2 regions of the Desulfovibrio sp. JC022 genome follow, and region 1 is predicted to be linked to the other one. Evidence: riboswitches for the same ligand, from Rfam matches in the RefSeq annotation. Region 1 holds a riboswitch; the other holds the start of a gene.
What was found. Region 1 has a riboswitch for cobalamin ahead of metE (5-methyltetrahydropteroyltriglutamate--homocysteine S-methyltransferase). Riboswitches for the same ligand answer to the same signal wherever they lie in the genome.
Positions count from the first base shown of each region.

Region 2: linked by a shared signal. The riboswitch ahead of FMS18_RS06330 (ribonucleoside triphosphate reductase) and the one ahead of metE (5-methyltetrahydropteroyltriglutamate--homocysteine S-methyltransferase) in region 1 are both predicted to bind cobalamin.

Region 1 covers NZ_VOPZ01000001.1:206,583-214,289, reverse strand. Annotated here, with positions in the region: gene FMS18_RS00885 (ABC transporter substrate-binding protein) at 1-155, shown strand, start outside; gene FMS18_RS00880 (proline/glycine betaine ABC transporter permease) at 194-1,054, shown strand; gene FMS18_RS00875 (ABC transporter substrate-binding protein) at 1,118-1,798, opposite strand; gene FMS18_RS00870 (hypothetical protein) at 2,017-2,676, shown strand; gene FMS18_RS00865 (methylenetetrahydrofolate reductase) at 2,774-3,655, opposite strand; gene metE (5-methyltetrahydropteroyltriglutamate--homocysteine S-methyltransferase) at 3,721-5,994, opposite strand; cobalamin riboswitch at 6,059-6,249, opposite strand; gene FMS18_RS00855 (DUF4136 domain-containing protein) at 6,393-6,965, opposite strand; gene FMS18_RS00850 (diguanylate cyclase) at 7,124-7,707, opposite strand, start outside.
Region 2 covers NZ_VOPZ01000003.1:249,050-256,756, forward strand. Annotated here, with positions in the region: gene FMS18_RS06325 (methyl-accepting chemotaxis protein) at 1-2,064, shown strand, start outside; cobalamin riboswitch at 2,330-2,488, shown strand; gene FMS18_RS06330 (ribonucleoside triphosphate reductase) at 2,712-4,772, shown strand; gene FMS18_RS06335 (hypothetical protein) at 4,928-5,158, shown strand; gene FMS18_RS06340 (methyl-accepting chemotaxis protein) at 5,365-7,677, shown strand.

The DNA.
Region 1 (7,707 bases):
CCATGGCCATAACCAACGAGTGTCTCGCCTACATGAAAAATGAAAAGGCAAGCCTTGAAGAGGTCGCCGAGTGGTTCCTTAAGAACAATCAGGATGTCTGGACCAAATGGGTTCCCGCAGACAAAGCTGCCAAAATCAAGGCCGCGCTTAACTAGCCTACAACCGCAAAAACATAACAACCGGATTTTTTACAATGTATAAATTTCCAAAAACTCTGGAAATACCACTGGATGACTGGGTAAACGCAGGCATGTCATGGGTCATGGATAACTGGGGGCAATTTTTTGATGCCCTCGGCAGTGTCCTTTTACAAATGCTTATTGCATTGCAGCAGTTCTTCCTTATGATCCCTTGGTTTGTAATAATCATCGGAGTAGGAGTGGCTGGCTGGTGGCTGCTTGGCAGCTGGAAAAGAGGACTGGGCATGTCAGCCATGCTTTTTGTAATCGGCTGCTTCGGCTACTGGAAGCTGACCATGATGACTTTGGCACTGGTCACCGGTGCGGTGGCCATATCACTTGCAGTAGGGATTCCCGTAGGCATCTGGATGGCAAGAAGTGATCGTGTGGAAACCATCATCAAGCCGATCCTTGATGCCATGCAGACCATGCCGAGCTTTGTTTACCTCATTCCGGTAATGATGCTCTTCGGCCTTGGAAAGGTGCCCGCACTTTTTGCAACCATCATCTACTCCATGCCGCCGATCATCCGTCTGACCAATGTGGGAATCCGCGAGGTTCCCAAAGATGTGATTGAAGCAGCCCGAGCCTTTGGTGCGACTCCCATGCAGACCTTGTTCAAGGTGCAACTGCCACTGGCCCGTCCGACCATCGTTGTCGGCATCAACCAGACAACAATGATGGCTCTGGCTATGGTTGTTGTGGCCTCCATGATCGGGGCCAAAGGGCTGGGAATGGAAGTACTGGTAGCCATTAACCGTATCGACATCGGCATGGGCTTTGAAGCCGGACTCTCCATCGTGTTTCTGGCGATCATCATCGACCGTTTGACCCACGCCATGGCCGTGCGCAACACCCACGACGCCAAAGAATAACCAGCAGCATTCAAAGACAAAAAGGCTGCAACATTTTAAGATGTTGCGGCCTTTTTTTTACGCCTAGTGTTTGAAGCGAGATTCATCCACCGAACCAAAAAACTTTTCTTCAGCTTCTTTTATCAGCTTATCAAGCTCTCCACTTTCCTTCATCTTTTTAATCACATCCCCGACCTTTTCCGCCAACCGCGCATGGCGTTTATCCAGATAATGATACAAAGGCAGTTTCTGCAAAGGCGGCCCAGCTGGGACAATATCATCGAAATCCATTTTGGTAAGCAGGTATTTCCAATTCAATGAGTTGGCCAGAGCAACATCAGCCCGACCGCACTCCAGATATTTAACCATCTGCTCAGGACTGTCCAAATTGTAAACACTGTCCAAATTGTAAACACTGTCCAAATTGTAAACACTGTCCATCATCGCGGTGACTTTTTCAGTATGTTTAACACCCCGAATTTTAACGACCTTATATTTCAGCAAATCATCGACTGAATCAATTTTTATCCCACTGCCCTTTCGCGCATAGGGGGTGGTATCAAGGTAAAAATAAGCAGGCTCTACGCGTATAACACCGGGAACTTCTCCGCCATAGGAATAAATACGCATGACCTCACCATCAACCAGACCGGTTTCAACAGATCGTTGGGCACGCTTGCCGGGCATGGGAAAAATCTTAATATCCATGTTGAGATGCTTGTATACATGCGGAAGGATATATGTGCCGATTTCTTGTTCAACCAATCCTTTTATGCAGGAAAACTTCAAATCCTGCGCACTGCACGGGCGGTACGAACAAAAAAGCAATATTAATATCAGCAATATTTTTAAGCGCAAAACACACCCCACATTTTCCATTGATTAACATAAAGAAACACAAGGTTAAAGAGCTCAGCTTTCTAATGGCAAATTTCCACCATTCAAGTATACTGCACTTCTAACTTAAAAATGGAGATAGCAAGATGAAAAACAACCGTTCCCTTATGATAGCCCTTTCCCTGCTGGCAGTATGCATGCTTTTTCAAACACCGGCAGCTCAGGCATTCAGTCTGAACGACCTGTCTTCCTCCGCTGAAACAGCCAAGAGTGCGGCAGAAGGTGCCAGCCTGCTCGACCGGGCTAAAAATGTTTACAACGGCTTTTACGATTCCACGGAAAACCTCGTTGATGCCCAGACCGCGACCATGAGCCTGCTCAACCCGGACGAAGGCGCAGCCCTGACTTCAAAACTAGGCGACATCGGCTCCGGTTCAGCAATGACCAGACTTGCCAAGCTGGTCGGATTTTCTGAAAGCATGGATTCCGGCACAACTGATTCCTCACTGACTTCAAAATTGACCAAGATAATCACTACTCCCGGAAGTATTGAGAAAGCCCAAAAAGTCTACGGTCATGCCTCCACAGCCTATACTTCCGGCAATGATTCCGTAAGCGAAGCCAAGACCCTGTACACTGAAATCAAGAACTTTATCGCCTCACCTTCAGCCAAGGGACTGAGCGAAACCCTTCTTTCCGGGCTGGGCAGTTACTCTGATAAGATTCTGCCCTTTATCATCGAACACGGGCCGGAGCGGGTAAAGACCGCTGCCCAGATCGCCGATACATTTAAAGGTTTTTTGTAGAAGGGACTAAATCCCCTTGGAATCCCTGTTAGCAAAAATCCCTTCGACCCGATTGGGTTGAAGGGATTTTTTACGTAGCAATGAAACATTGAAAAAGTTAATTAAAATATCCGTCACTCTTCAAGTCAGTAATCAACCTTTCACACATGGCTGCGCGGTTCAAACTGTAAATATGCACTCCGGGTGCGCCCTTATCAAGCAGGTCCGCGATCTGTTTGCGTGCAAAGTCAAAACCGAACTCCATAACAGCCTCATCGCCGCCCTTATCAAAGGCCTTTTCCACTCCGCAATAAAGATCGCCGGGAATGGCTGCACCGCACAGGGACATAATCCGACGCAGGGAACTTAAAGATTGAATGGGCAATACACCGGGGATTACCGGGGTAGTACTGCTGAGTTCCGCCAGCCTGTCCACATAATCGAAGTAGAGCCTGTTATCGAAAAACAACTGGGTCATGGTGAAGTCCGCACCTTTGGCAAGCTTGGAATTGTGGATCTCAATATCCGTGGCAATAGACGGAGACTCCGGATGTCCGCCGGGATATCCGGCCACAGCCATGCCCACTTCGGAAAATTTACCATTCACATACTCCACAAGATCTGAAGCATGCATGAAACGGCTTTGCCCTTCTCCATTGGCGTCTTTCACTCCATCCCCGCCAAGGGCCAGAATATCCGAGACCCCTGCCTCACCAAGACGGCTGACAAATTCATCAATGGACTGCTCGCTGGCACCGACACAAGTCAGATGGGCAAGAATATCAATACCCATATCCTTTTTCAGCCGGGAACATATTTCAAGGGAATTGTCGTGGCTGGTTCCGCCCGCTCCGTAAGTTACTGATGCGAAAAGAGGCTTCAAAGCGGCCAGCCTTGCGGCCCTTTCCATAAACACGGGCCATGTGGATTTATCCTTGGGCGGAAAAAATTCAAAGGAAAAAAATTGTCCAGCCTTATTGATATTCTGTGCCACCTGCATTTAATTCTCCATTTTATCTGCTTGGTTCCCGGACCGCAGGTACGGTCCGGGAAGTTTATTTATCTTTATTGAATCTCACGGCGTACTTTCTTAGCCGCCTGAACCATATTTTTAAGAGCCGGGACAACCTCATCCCATTTGCGGGTCTTGAGTCCGCAATCCGGATTTACCCAAAGCCGTTCTGCGGGAATGACTTCCAGAGCTTTTTCCAGCAGCAGGGCCATATCATCTTCAGCCGGAATTGCCGGACTATGGATATCGTAAACACCGGGACCGACTTCATTGGGATAGCTGAACCGATTGAAGCTACCTAAGAGTTCCATGCGACTGCGACTGGCCTCGATGCTGATGACATCGGCATCAAGGGCGGCAATGGAATCCATGATTTCATCGAATTCGCAGTAACACATGTGGGTATGAATCTGGGTGGCATCCTCAACGCAGGAAGCGGAGAGACGAAAGCACTCCTCTGCCCACTTCAAATATTCTGGTTGTTCTGCCTTACGCAGAGGCAGACCTTCACGCAGGGCGGGTTCGTCAATCTGAATAACTTTAACCCCGCTCTTTTCAAGATCAGCCACCTCATCACGCACGGCCAGTGCGATCTGACGGCAGGTTTCACTGCGGGGCTGGTCATCACGAACAAAACTCCAGCACAGGATGGTTACCGGTCCGGTGAGCATACCCTTGACTTCACGCTCTGAAAGGGAGCGGGCATAATTGATCCAATCCACGGTAATGGGACCGGGACGGGACACATCACCGAAAATCACCGGAGGTTTCACGCAACGGGAACCGTAACTCTGCACCCAGCCGTTGGACGTAAAGCAGTAGCCGTCAAAATTTTCGCCGAAATATTCAACCATGTCGTTGCGTTCAGGTTCACCGTGAACCAGCACATCAAGCCCGATTTCCTCCTGACGACGGATGCAGTCTTCGATGTATCCGTGCATAAAGCTTTCGTAATCAGCCCGCTCAATACGACCGTTCTTAAAACCGCTTCTGGTGGAACGCACTTCCGGAGTCTGGGGAAAAGAACCGATAGTGGTTGTGGGCAAAAGAGGAAAACCGAGCCCGCGCTGAATTTCAGCACGCTTGGTATAAGTGGATTTACGCTGGTAATCTTCAGGTTTTAGTTCAGCCAGTCTCCGGGCAACCTGTAGATTGTTAACCCTCGGACTTTTCTTCCGGGAGCCAAGAATGCCGCGGTTATCAACCAGAAAAGCTTCAACATCCTTACCTGCTGCTGCATCAGCGATGGTCCTGATTTCTACACACTTCTGGCGGGCAAACGCCATCCAAGATTTAATTTCCACGTCCAGCTTTGTTTCCAGCTCAAGATCAAAAGGGACATGCAGAAGTGAACATGAAGGAGCTACCAAGACCCGTTCTTCGCCAAGCACAGTCTTTGCGGACTTCACAGCAGCAACACCCTTATCAAGATCAGCCCGCCAGATATTCCTGCCGTCTACTACACCGAGGGAAAGGCTTAAATTATCCGCCAGATTTACAAGCAGCGGTTCAAGGTCCTGTGAACCGCGTACGAGGTCAACATGCAAAGCATCGACAGGCAAAGAGGTAGCAGTTTCAAGATTATCACCCAGACCTCCAAAATAGGAGGCAACAAGAATTTTGGAATTTAAGGCTGCTTCTTTAAAGGTGCGGTAAACAGGGTTGAAAAGCTTACGCACCGACTCGTCGAGATCGAGGGCCAGAATAGGCTCATCAAATTGAATCCACTCGCATTTGGCGGAGAGCTTCTCAATTAGTTCCACGTAAGCTGGCAGCAGGTTTTCCAACAAATCCAAACGATCAAATTCCTGATCCGCGCACTTACCCAACAGCAAAAAGGTCAATGGTCCGGGCAGGACGGCCTTGATTCTGTGCCCAAGCAAAGCCGCTTCATCAACCTGTTCAAGCAAAGATGTATCGGCAAGAAAAAACTTCTGGTCACTTTTAAATTCAGGCACGAGGTAATGGTAGTTGGTATCAAACCACTTTGTCATTTCCATGGCCGCCACGCCGTTCTCTCCAGCTTCACCACGGGCCATCCTGAAATAATCATCAAGGGAAATTTTGTTTCCTTCCACATTATATCTGCCGGGGATAACACCGAACCTGACTGCATTATCAAGCATGTGGTCATAGTAGGAAAAATCACCTACCGGTATCAGATCAACTCCAGCCTGCTTCTGGTCATCCCAATGCAGTTCACGCAATTTTCTGGAAGTAAGTGCGAGATCATCCGCCCCGGCTTCACCTCTCCAGTATGATTCAAGTTTACGTTTGAGTTCGCGGTTACTGCCCATTCTGGGATAACCTAAAGTGTGCGTCAGCATAATAATTCTCCGTGTTTCAAGTGACCGAGATATTTATCCCTGTTTCACAGACCTGTTCGCGAGGTCCGGCACTCACTCCCGCAGGACGTCTTCTGGCTTCCGGACAGTTTGACGCACAGTATCGATCCTTCCCGTTCTCAAAACAGTGAATCGACACCATCACCCTGAATTATGCCCGGTTACAGCAGCGCGCCTGCGACGGATTTTCACCATCTTCCGTTTCCTGCGGGCGCATACAAATCAAATTCAATATATAAAAATATTGTTATATAGTGATCAAGGAATGCCATTCATCTTCATCGAAGTCAAGTACCCACGAAAATTTTCCACCAGACCAAAAAAGAAGCCCCCGGAGTTGTCCGGGGGCTTCTTTTTTAGCAACTATTTAAAATGATCGTTTATTCGCAATCCCTTACATTCAACTTCTCACGAAACTTTCCATCAACTGCGGGAAATTTCAGCAACGCGCCTTTGACCAGACATTTACCGACAATATCCAGACCTTCACGGTCCTGACTGGTGGCCTTTCCGCGCCAGAGGTATGTTTTCAAACCCTCATCATGGGGAGTCATCAGATAGATCCGCACGGTGTTATCCACACGGGGGGCATCAGCGGTCTTGACCACACCTATTTCAGAGTTGGTCTTGCTGATATAATCGTACTCGTAAGCTTCCCTTTTGTAGGTAACTCCCCTTTCCATGAATGCCTTGGAACCGAAATTAACCACTACCACGAAATCGGGTGAATTCGGGTCATATTTAAAACCCTTGGCTTCCAGTTCCAGCTTGGCAGTATTGAGCAGAATAGCTTCAAGATCCTTCTTGGATTCGCTTTTCTGCTTAAAAGAAAAAGTTTTAAAATCGCTGAAATCAGTGCCCGGAACAGGTTTATTCTCGACATCCATATTAACGTACACGCACCCGGAAAGCATCATTCCGATCAATGCGAAAACAACAAGTAACTTCCTCACCACTTTCTCCTGACTTTATTAGTTACGACCATCCCCTGAAATTCAGGCCGCATTAAATACTTTATTACAACTTCCTATAGCATAATCATTTAACTTTTTTAGCGGCTTTAGCCAAGAGTTAAAACAAATTCAATGGGCGGAATGAGACATTAAAAAAATCAATCATAAAAACAGACCAGATTTCGACCGGACTCCTTTGCGTCGTACAAGGCCATATCCGCCATGCGCAACAACCTGTTCGTATCGAGCCTGCGCGAATTCATGGAGGCTACCCCGATGCTTGCAGTACACTTAATAATCCCAGACTGTATGGAAATTTCACTCGCTGCAAATTTCCGGCACAACCTTTCTCCCACAGCAATACCTCCGGCAAGGTCTGTTCCGGGCAGAAAAACTGCAAACTCTTCCCCGCCCATGCGGGCAAAAACATCATCATCCCTGATCACACTGCGACAGATATCAGCAAAATGACGCAGCACTGCATCCCCAGCCTCATGCCCATGGGCGTCATTTATCTTTTTAAAATTATCAAGATCAACCATCAACATAGACGGACCAGCTGGATTACGTTTATCTCCCTGCATAAACAATTCAACCTGCCGAAAAAATTCCCTGCGATTGTAGGCCCCGGTAAGACTGTCTGTGGTTGCCAGCAACAACAGCCGCTTCTCTTCCGCCTTGCGCTGAGAAATATCATTCACAACCCAAAGCACCCCGCGATTCAAGTCAGCAGGAACATTCA
Region 2 (7,707 bases), on a different contig from region 1:
TCGGAAGCACTTGATTGGTTGACCCATCGTGAGGAGCTGTCCATGGAAAATCAGGGGGAAGAGCCTGAGGTTCTAAAAGCTTACGCAAAGATGACTAGAGGCATGAATGAAAGAGTGGATGCATTGGCAGGTTCGGGTGTGGATGGGCAGATGGTTGCTTCTCTTGCCGGGTTGAAAAGTTCGTTTAATAATTTTGATAGTGGTTTTAAAACATTTCAGGGTCAGTTCAATGATGGGGTCGGGTATGTCAAAAGACTGCGCGAGATCTCGGTGGAAATCCTCGGTCAGGCCCTGTCTCTCCAGAAAAGCATTGCCCGTACTGCGAGAAAACAGGCTAAGAAGATTGCTGTCCTTCAAGAGCAGGCTCTTACTCCGCAGGCGGGGCAGAATAATGGTGAACTTGTCCGTGCTCTGGCTGTCTCCATGGCAGGTCTTAATGAGCTTACTGCCAAACGGCAGACCGCAGCGATTCTACTCAACAAACCACTCGGTTTTCAGGAGATGGCTAAAGACTTCATTCTTTATAAGGATGCTTCCAGCGGATCAGGATTGATCATTGATATTGAAAAATTGATGGGCATTGACCCTGATTCCAGCATGGGTGCTTCATACCCGCAGTTCAAACCTTTATTCCCCAAAGGACGGGAGGCTAAGCTTTTTAAAAAGATAGTATCACTGACCGGGGAGTATCTGGATGTTTTCAAGGCTTACTATACTACCAGCCTTGCCATGAAAAAATCCATGCAGTCCATGGAAGAGGCTCGTGAAAAGCTTGTGGGGCTGGAGCATTCCATCCGTACAGAACAGGTTGAAAGCTATAATCTGCTTCAGCAGCGGGCCGTCTACGTTGTTACTGTTCTGGGTGGGGTTGTGGTTTTGATCGGGCTGTTGCTTATCCTGCTTAGCCGGATGATGATTATTAAACCGTTACGTCGTATTATTGGTGAAATTTCTGCGACAAGTCGTAATCTTGCTGCCGGAGAAGGTGACCTTACTCATCGTATTGAGCAGAATGGGAATGGTGAGCTTGGGGATCTTGCCGGGGCGTATAACGGACTGATGCACGTGATTGAAAAAGATAAGAGAAAAGTTGAAGAGGCTACTGCTGTTGCTGAACGCGAGGCCAGTTCAGCACGTGAGGCTCTTGCCGGGTTGAGCGAGGCCCAGAAGGAAGCTGAAAACGCTCGCAGACAGGGCGTGCTTGAAGTGGTCCGCAATCTGGAGCAGATTGTCAACGGGCTGTCTGTTGCTTCAGATGAAATCAGCAATCATGTTGCGGATTCCAGCAGAAGGGCACGGGAGCAGCAGTCTAATCTTTCCGAATCCACTACCGCTCTTGATCAGATGACCTGTTCCATTCAGGACGTGGCCCGCAGTTGCTCTGATGCCGTTGTGGGCGCGGGGGAAGCCATGAGTACCGCCAATAGGGGTGCGGAAATGACCGGGGAAGCGATTAATTCCATTTTCAGTGTCAAGGAGCAGAGTGACCGGTTGAAGGATAGTCTTAACCAGATGAATGTCAGGGTTGAAGATATTGGCCGGATCATGTCTGTGGTCAGTGATATTGCGGATCAGACAAATTTGCTGGCCCTTAATGCGGCTATTGAGGCTGCCCGTGCCGGGGATGCCGGGCGCGGCTTTGCAGTGGTAGCCGATGAAGTACGAAAATTGGCAGAAAAGACCATGGACGCCACCAAGGATGTGGGCCTCGTGGTTGAGGCTATTCAGGAAAGTTCCCACGCCAATGTGCAGAGCATGGAAGAGGCTGCGACGTCTGTGCTGGACAGTACCCGGTTGGCGGAACAGGCCGGGGATGCTCTTGAGGAGATTGTCAGCCTCGTGAATGGGGTTACCGGACAGGTCCGGAATATTTCTGCTGCTGCGGAAGAACAGTCCGTGTCATCGGACCAGATTAATTCTTCATCCAGGAATATTAACCAGATGGCAGAATTGACCACCAAATCCATGGAAAAATCCAACGATTCAGCAAAGGATCTTTCTATTCTAGCTATGGAGTTGCGTTCATTGATTGACGGATTGCGCGAAGAGTCCCGAGCTTCTTGATCTTTATCTCAGATAAAAAGTGTTTTTGTTTTCAGGTTAAAAATAATTTCAGCCGGACTAATTCGTCCGGCTGAAATTATTCGAAAACGGCTAAAGGATTTTGTCTCTAAATCAGGGCCTTAAGATGTTTTGAACACCAAACGAACAATTGTGGAAAACTGCTGTTCAACACGAGTTATGCCAAGCACCCCAAGGGCTGACAGGGTGTTGTATAAGAAAAAGTCTAGAGAGTCTTGACCGTATTTTCTAGTCTGTTAGACTGCTTTCAGTCGTCAGCACTTCAGGAATCCGTTTCTGCTTTCTGAGCATCAAAAACGGACCAGTCGGGAACCCGGTTTGAATCCGGGGCGGTTCTGCCGCTGTCAGGGAAGCATTTTTGTGCGTATCCCGAGCCAGCACTCCGACCTGAAGCATTGCCTGTCCTTTATGGCAGGTCGAATCAAACCGACCGAAAGTTTGTTTCTGACATTCTTCCGGTTTCAAAAGTCCTGCGGGATGAGCCTTCCGGGCCCCTGCACCTAATGCACACCACCATAAGACACGGCTGAGCCGTGGGCTTGCAATCTGGGGAGGTTGCTTCCTTTTCTGCGTTCTTTTTTCGGCGTGGACGGTGATGTGTGCGGACAAATTTTTAATCAGGTAATTAAATGCCCAAACAAATTCTCAAACGTGACGGTTGTCTCGAATCATGGTCCACTGAGCGTATCTCAGAAGCAATTTTTAAAGCTCTCAAAGCCAGCGGAATCAAAGATCCTCTGCTGAGTAAGCGTCTCGGACGTAAAGTTGAGCATAAGCTCGCTGAAGTCGATGTGCCCGAACAGGAAATGGTTCAGGATATGGTTCAGCTGGTTCTCATGGAGAACCGTCTTTACTCTGTTGCCGAACGTTATATAATTTACCGCGAAAAACGTCGCGAACTGCGCCGCCAGGATGAAACTTACCTCGATATCGCCGGAACCATTGAAAGTTACCTTGACCGTTCCGACTGGCGTGTAAATGAAAATTCCAACATGGGCCATTCCTTTCAGGGACTGATGCTGCACATGTCCGGAGCTGTTCAGGCCCGTTACTGCCTTGAAAAATATCCCGAAGAAATCAGGCTGGCCCACGAGCACGGCTATTTCCATATTCATGACCTTTCCTTCGGCCTTGCCGGATACTGCGCCGGTTGGTCCCTGCGTGATCTGCTGCTGGACGGTTTCGGTCTCAAGGGCCGTTGTTCTTCCGGTCCGGCACGTCATTTTGATTCCGTAACCGGACAGATGGTCAACTTCCTCGGCACTCTTCAGAACGAATGGGCCGGTGCGCAGGCTTTCAACAACGTTGATACCTACCTCGCTCCCTTCATCCGTCACGACGGTCTGGATTATGACCGTGTGAAGCAGATTGTGCAGAAATTGATCTTCAACCTGAACACCACCTCCCGTTGGGGCGGACAGAGTCCGTTCACCAACTTCACCTTTGATATGGTTCCGCCTAAGCATATTGCTACCGAACCCGTTATCATCGGCGGAGAATTTCAGGACACCACTTACGGTGAGTACCAAGAAGAAATGGAGATGATCAACCGCGCCTTTGTTGAAGTCATGCTTGAAGGTGACTCCGATGGCCGCATCTTTTCTTTCCCCATTCCTACATATAACGTTACCCCGGATTTTCCGTGGGAAAGTGAAGTGGGCGAGCTGCTCTTGCAGATGACCGCCAAATACGGCGCGCCTTATTTCCAGAACTTTATCAACTCCGACCTCAATCCCGAGGACGTGCGTTCCATGTGCTGCCGTTTGCAGATGGACCTGCGTGAGATCCGCAAGAAAACCGGTGGTTTGTTCGGTGCCGGGGACCTGACCGGTTCCATCGGTGTTGTTACCTTGAACCTGCCCAAACTGGCTTACCTCGCACAGGGTGAGGAAGATTTCCTCGACCTGATCACCGAGTACGCGACTCAGGCCAAGGACTCCCTTGAGTACAAGCGCAAGCTGGTTTCCGCCAACTTTGAGAGCGGCATGTTCCCCTTCTCCCAGCGCTACTTGAAGAACGGCTTCAAAGGCCACTTCTCCACCATCGGACTCATCGGCGGTAACGAAGCCTGCCATAACCTGCTGGGCAAAGGTATTGATACCCCTTCCGGTTCACGTCTCATGCAGAGGGTTCTGCATCACCTGCGCGACCTGACCGTGGAATTTCAGGAAGAAACCGGAAACCTCTTCAACCTTGAAGCTACTCCGGGTGAAGGTACCTGCTACCGTCTGGCTAAGATCGATAAGAATCTTTATGCCGATATTTACACTTCCGGTGAAGGTACCCCGTACTACACCAACTCCACCTTGTTGCCGGTTGGTTCTACCGAGGACGTTGTCTACGCCCTTGAACACCAGAACGATTTGCAGACCCTGTACAATGGCGGAACAGTATTCCATTCCTTCCTCGGTGAGGCTATTCCCGATACCACCGCGCTCAAGAACTTCATCATTAAAGCCATGACTAATACCAAGATTCCTTACATCTCGGTAACTCCGACCTTTTCGGTCTGCGAAGATCACGGCTATCTTTACGGTGAGCATTTTGAATGCCCTGAATGCGGTAAGGATGCCGAGGTATATACCCGCATTGTGGGTTACTACCGTCCGGTAAACCGCTGGAACAAGGGTAAGCAGGAAGAGTACCGCGAAAGAACTGAGTACAGCTACAATTCATGCACTTGCGGCTAGTTTTGTTCAGCAACATAGACTGAAATATAAAGTCCGGGGATTCATTTCTCCGGACTTTTTGTTAGGCAGCATTTATATTATTTTGTAATTGCTTGCGTTAGCTGTTTTCAGGATGTAATTTGTGTACTGACCGGAACCATTAACAGCATATGAGTATGATATTATCAGCCAGCCAGTTACGCGCTCTGCGCCAGAGAAATGATGAGGAGCTTCGCAAGGGAAGTTATGCCAAGCACGGCTATCCTGCAAATACCATTCAGGATTTGCTGCACACAGTAGAAGCCTTGAAGAGCGAGAAGAAGAAGTGGAAAAAAGTAGCTCAAGAGCGAGGCGAACTGCTTAATAAAATGACCGGACTGTTGGAAGATTACAATAAGTCAAAATAAAGATACCTTTAAAAGTAGGCCCTCGCACTGTTGATTCAGTGCGGGGGCTTTTTTTTTGAGACAAGTTTAAAAATAAGCTTTAATGACAGGCAATTATAAATTTATGCCATATAGCGAAAAATAATATAATTTAGATAAGCTCTCTGTAGTCTCCCTTAATAAATATGAATGGCGCATGTTTAATTGTCAATAATAAGGGGTTTGGAATGAATTTCAAAAGCATTAATACCGGTCTTTCAATTTTGATAACCGCGATAGTCTCTATCTCGGTTATTGCTTTTGTCGTTGTTGTGAGTTCAATGACCAATTCTGCGGTTCTGAGTATTCAGGAGCAGAATATGGGAGTGCTGAACAATAAAATTGTAAATGAGGTTGGTCAGTTTTTGGAACTGTCCAAAAGTGATCTTGCTGATTATGCCAGCAGTGCGGATCTCCAAAATGCATTCACTGATGAGGCTGCCAGGGCAAGAATAATAAAGCATCTCCGGCAGAAGATGGGGAACAATAGCAAACTTGCTACATTGGCTGCTTTCGGTCTGGATGGAAATATTGTGTTCGGGCTTAAATCAAACGGGCAGTCAGCTGCCGGTGCTGATCTTCGTTCCCGCAAATATGTGCAGAAAATTTTGAACGGTAGTAATTTTGCGGTTTCCGAGGTTCTAAAGTCTGTGCTGGATGATCGTTTTATCGTGGTCATGGCTGTGCCTGTCCGTAATGAACAAGGCCAGCTTCTTGGCGGGTTCTTTTATTCTGTTGACTGGCAGAAATATTCTATGGAGATGATCGGCGATATTTCCATCGGTGAAGATGGATATGCCTACATGCTGGATAATAAAGGGCGCATCATTGCTCATAAGGTAAATCAGGATCTCATTTTAAAAGATATTTCCAGTCATCAGTTTGTAAAAGACAGTCTTGCTGCCCCCAAGGGTAAGACCGAATATGAGTGGGAAGGAAGAGCCAAGATTCAGTCCTTTCAGGTTGTACCTTCCACCGGCTGGGTGGTTTGTATGTCCGCCTATGTTTCGGACCTGACCCGTGCTGCAATTGAAGAGCGAAATATACTTATTGTCATGGGAACCCTGATGGTTCTCCTGCTTGTTGGCGTAATTGTGTTTACCATCCGCAAACAGGTCACCGGGCCTATGGCTACTATCCGCGACTTTACCAGCGAGATTGCCCATGGTAATTTCAAGGCTGAGCTTAATGGAAAATATGTCTGCGAACTTAAGGACCTTTCCGAGAATATCGACTTCATGGTCGCGGAGCTGAAAAACAAGCTCGGCTTTTCCGAAGGCGTGCTGAAGGGGCTGGTCCTGCCTTGCTCAATTGTCGGCCCTAACGATGACATCCTTTGGGCAAACTCCCAGATTTGTGAGCTTATTGAAACCAGTACCGGTCCTGAACAGGCAATTGGAATGGATCCCGGAGAATTTTTCTACAATGAAAGAGGCCGCAAGACTTTGTCTCAGCAGGCAATTGAAGAAGAGCATCAGATTCAGCAGGAAGTCGAATATACCACTGTGAAGGGAAACCTGAAAAGTATCATGATTTCCACCACTCCTTTCTATGATATGGATAAGAATATGCTTGGCTCGGTGACTATCTGGATTGATATGACCGAAATCCGCGAGCAGCAGCGCAAGATCGAAGAAAACAATATTATGATCTCCGAGGCTGCTGCCAGTGCCACCGAGGTTTCCAATCAGGTTTCCGGGTTTTCCGAGGCCCTGTCCGCACAGGTGGAGCAGTCCAGCCGAGGTGCTGAAGAACAATCGGTAATGGCCAGCGAAGCTGCCACTGCCATGGATGAGATGAATTCTACTGTGTTCGAAGTTGCCCGCAATGCCTCCACTGCTGCTGAACTTGCTGATGCGTCCCAGCAGAAAGCCGGGGAAGGGGAGCAGAAAGTGGAACAGGCAGTTGAGACCATTACCCAGATTCGTGTTCAGTCCGATCAGATGCAGAAAGATATGGCTGATCTCGGTAAGCAGGCCGACGGCATCGGCAACATCATGGGCGTGATCAGCGATATTGCGGATCAGACCAACCTGCTGGCGCTTAATGCCGCCATTGAGGCCGCCCGAGCCGGGGATGCCGGACGCGGGTTCGCCGTGGTTGCCGATGAAGTTCGCAAGCTGGCTGAATCCACCATGAACGCTACCAGCGAGGTCGGTGAATACATCAGCCGTATTCAGGATAGCGCCAAGACCAACATTACCAATACCGAGAAATCTACCAAGGCTATCGGTGAGGTGACCGAGTTGGTCAACCAGTCCGGCGATATCCTCAAAGAAATCGTGGAGAAGGTTTCCGAGACCGCAGATCAGGTTCGTTCCATTGCCACTGCTTCGGAAGAGCAGTCTGCGGCGAGTGAGGAGATCAGCCGTTCCACCGGACAGATCAACACCATTGCCAGTGAAACGGCGCAGGCCATGAATGAATCAGCCGAAGCGGTTAGCCGTATGTCCGAACTGGCTAAGGAGCTTGATGGGATCATTGCCCGTATGCAGGGATAGCATAGTTCATAGTTACAATTAATTGTTAAG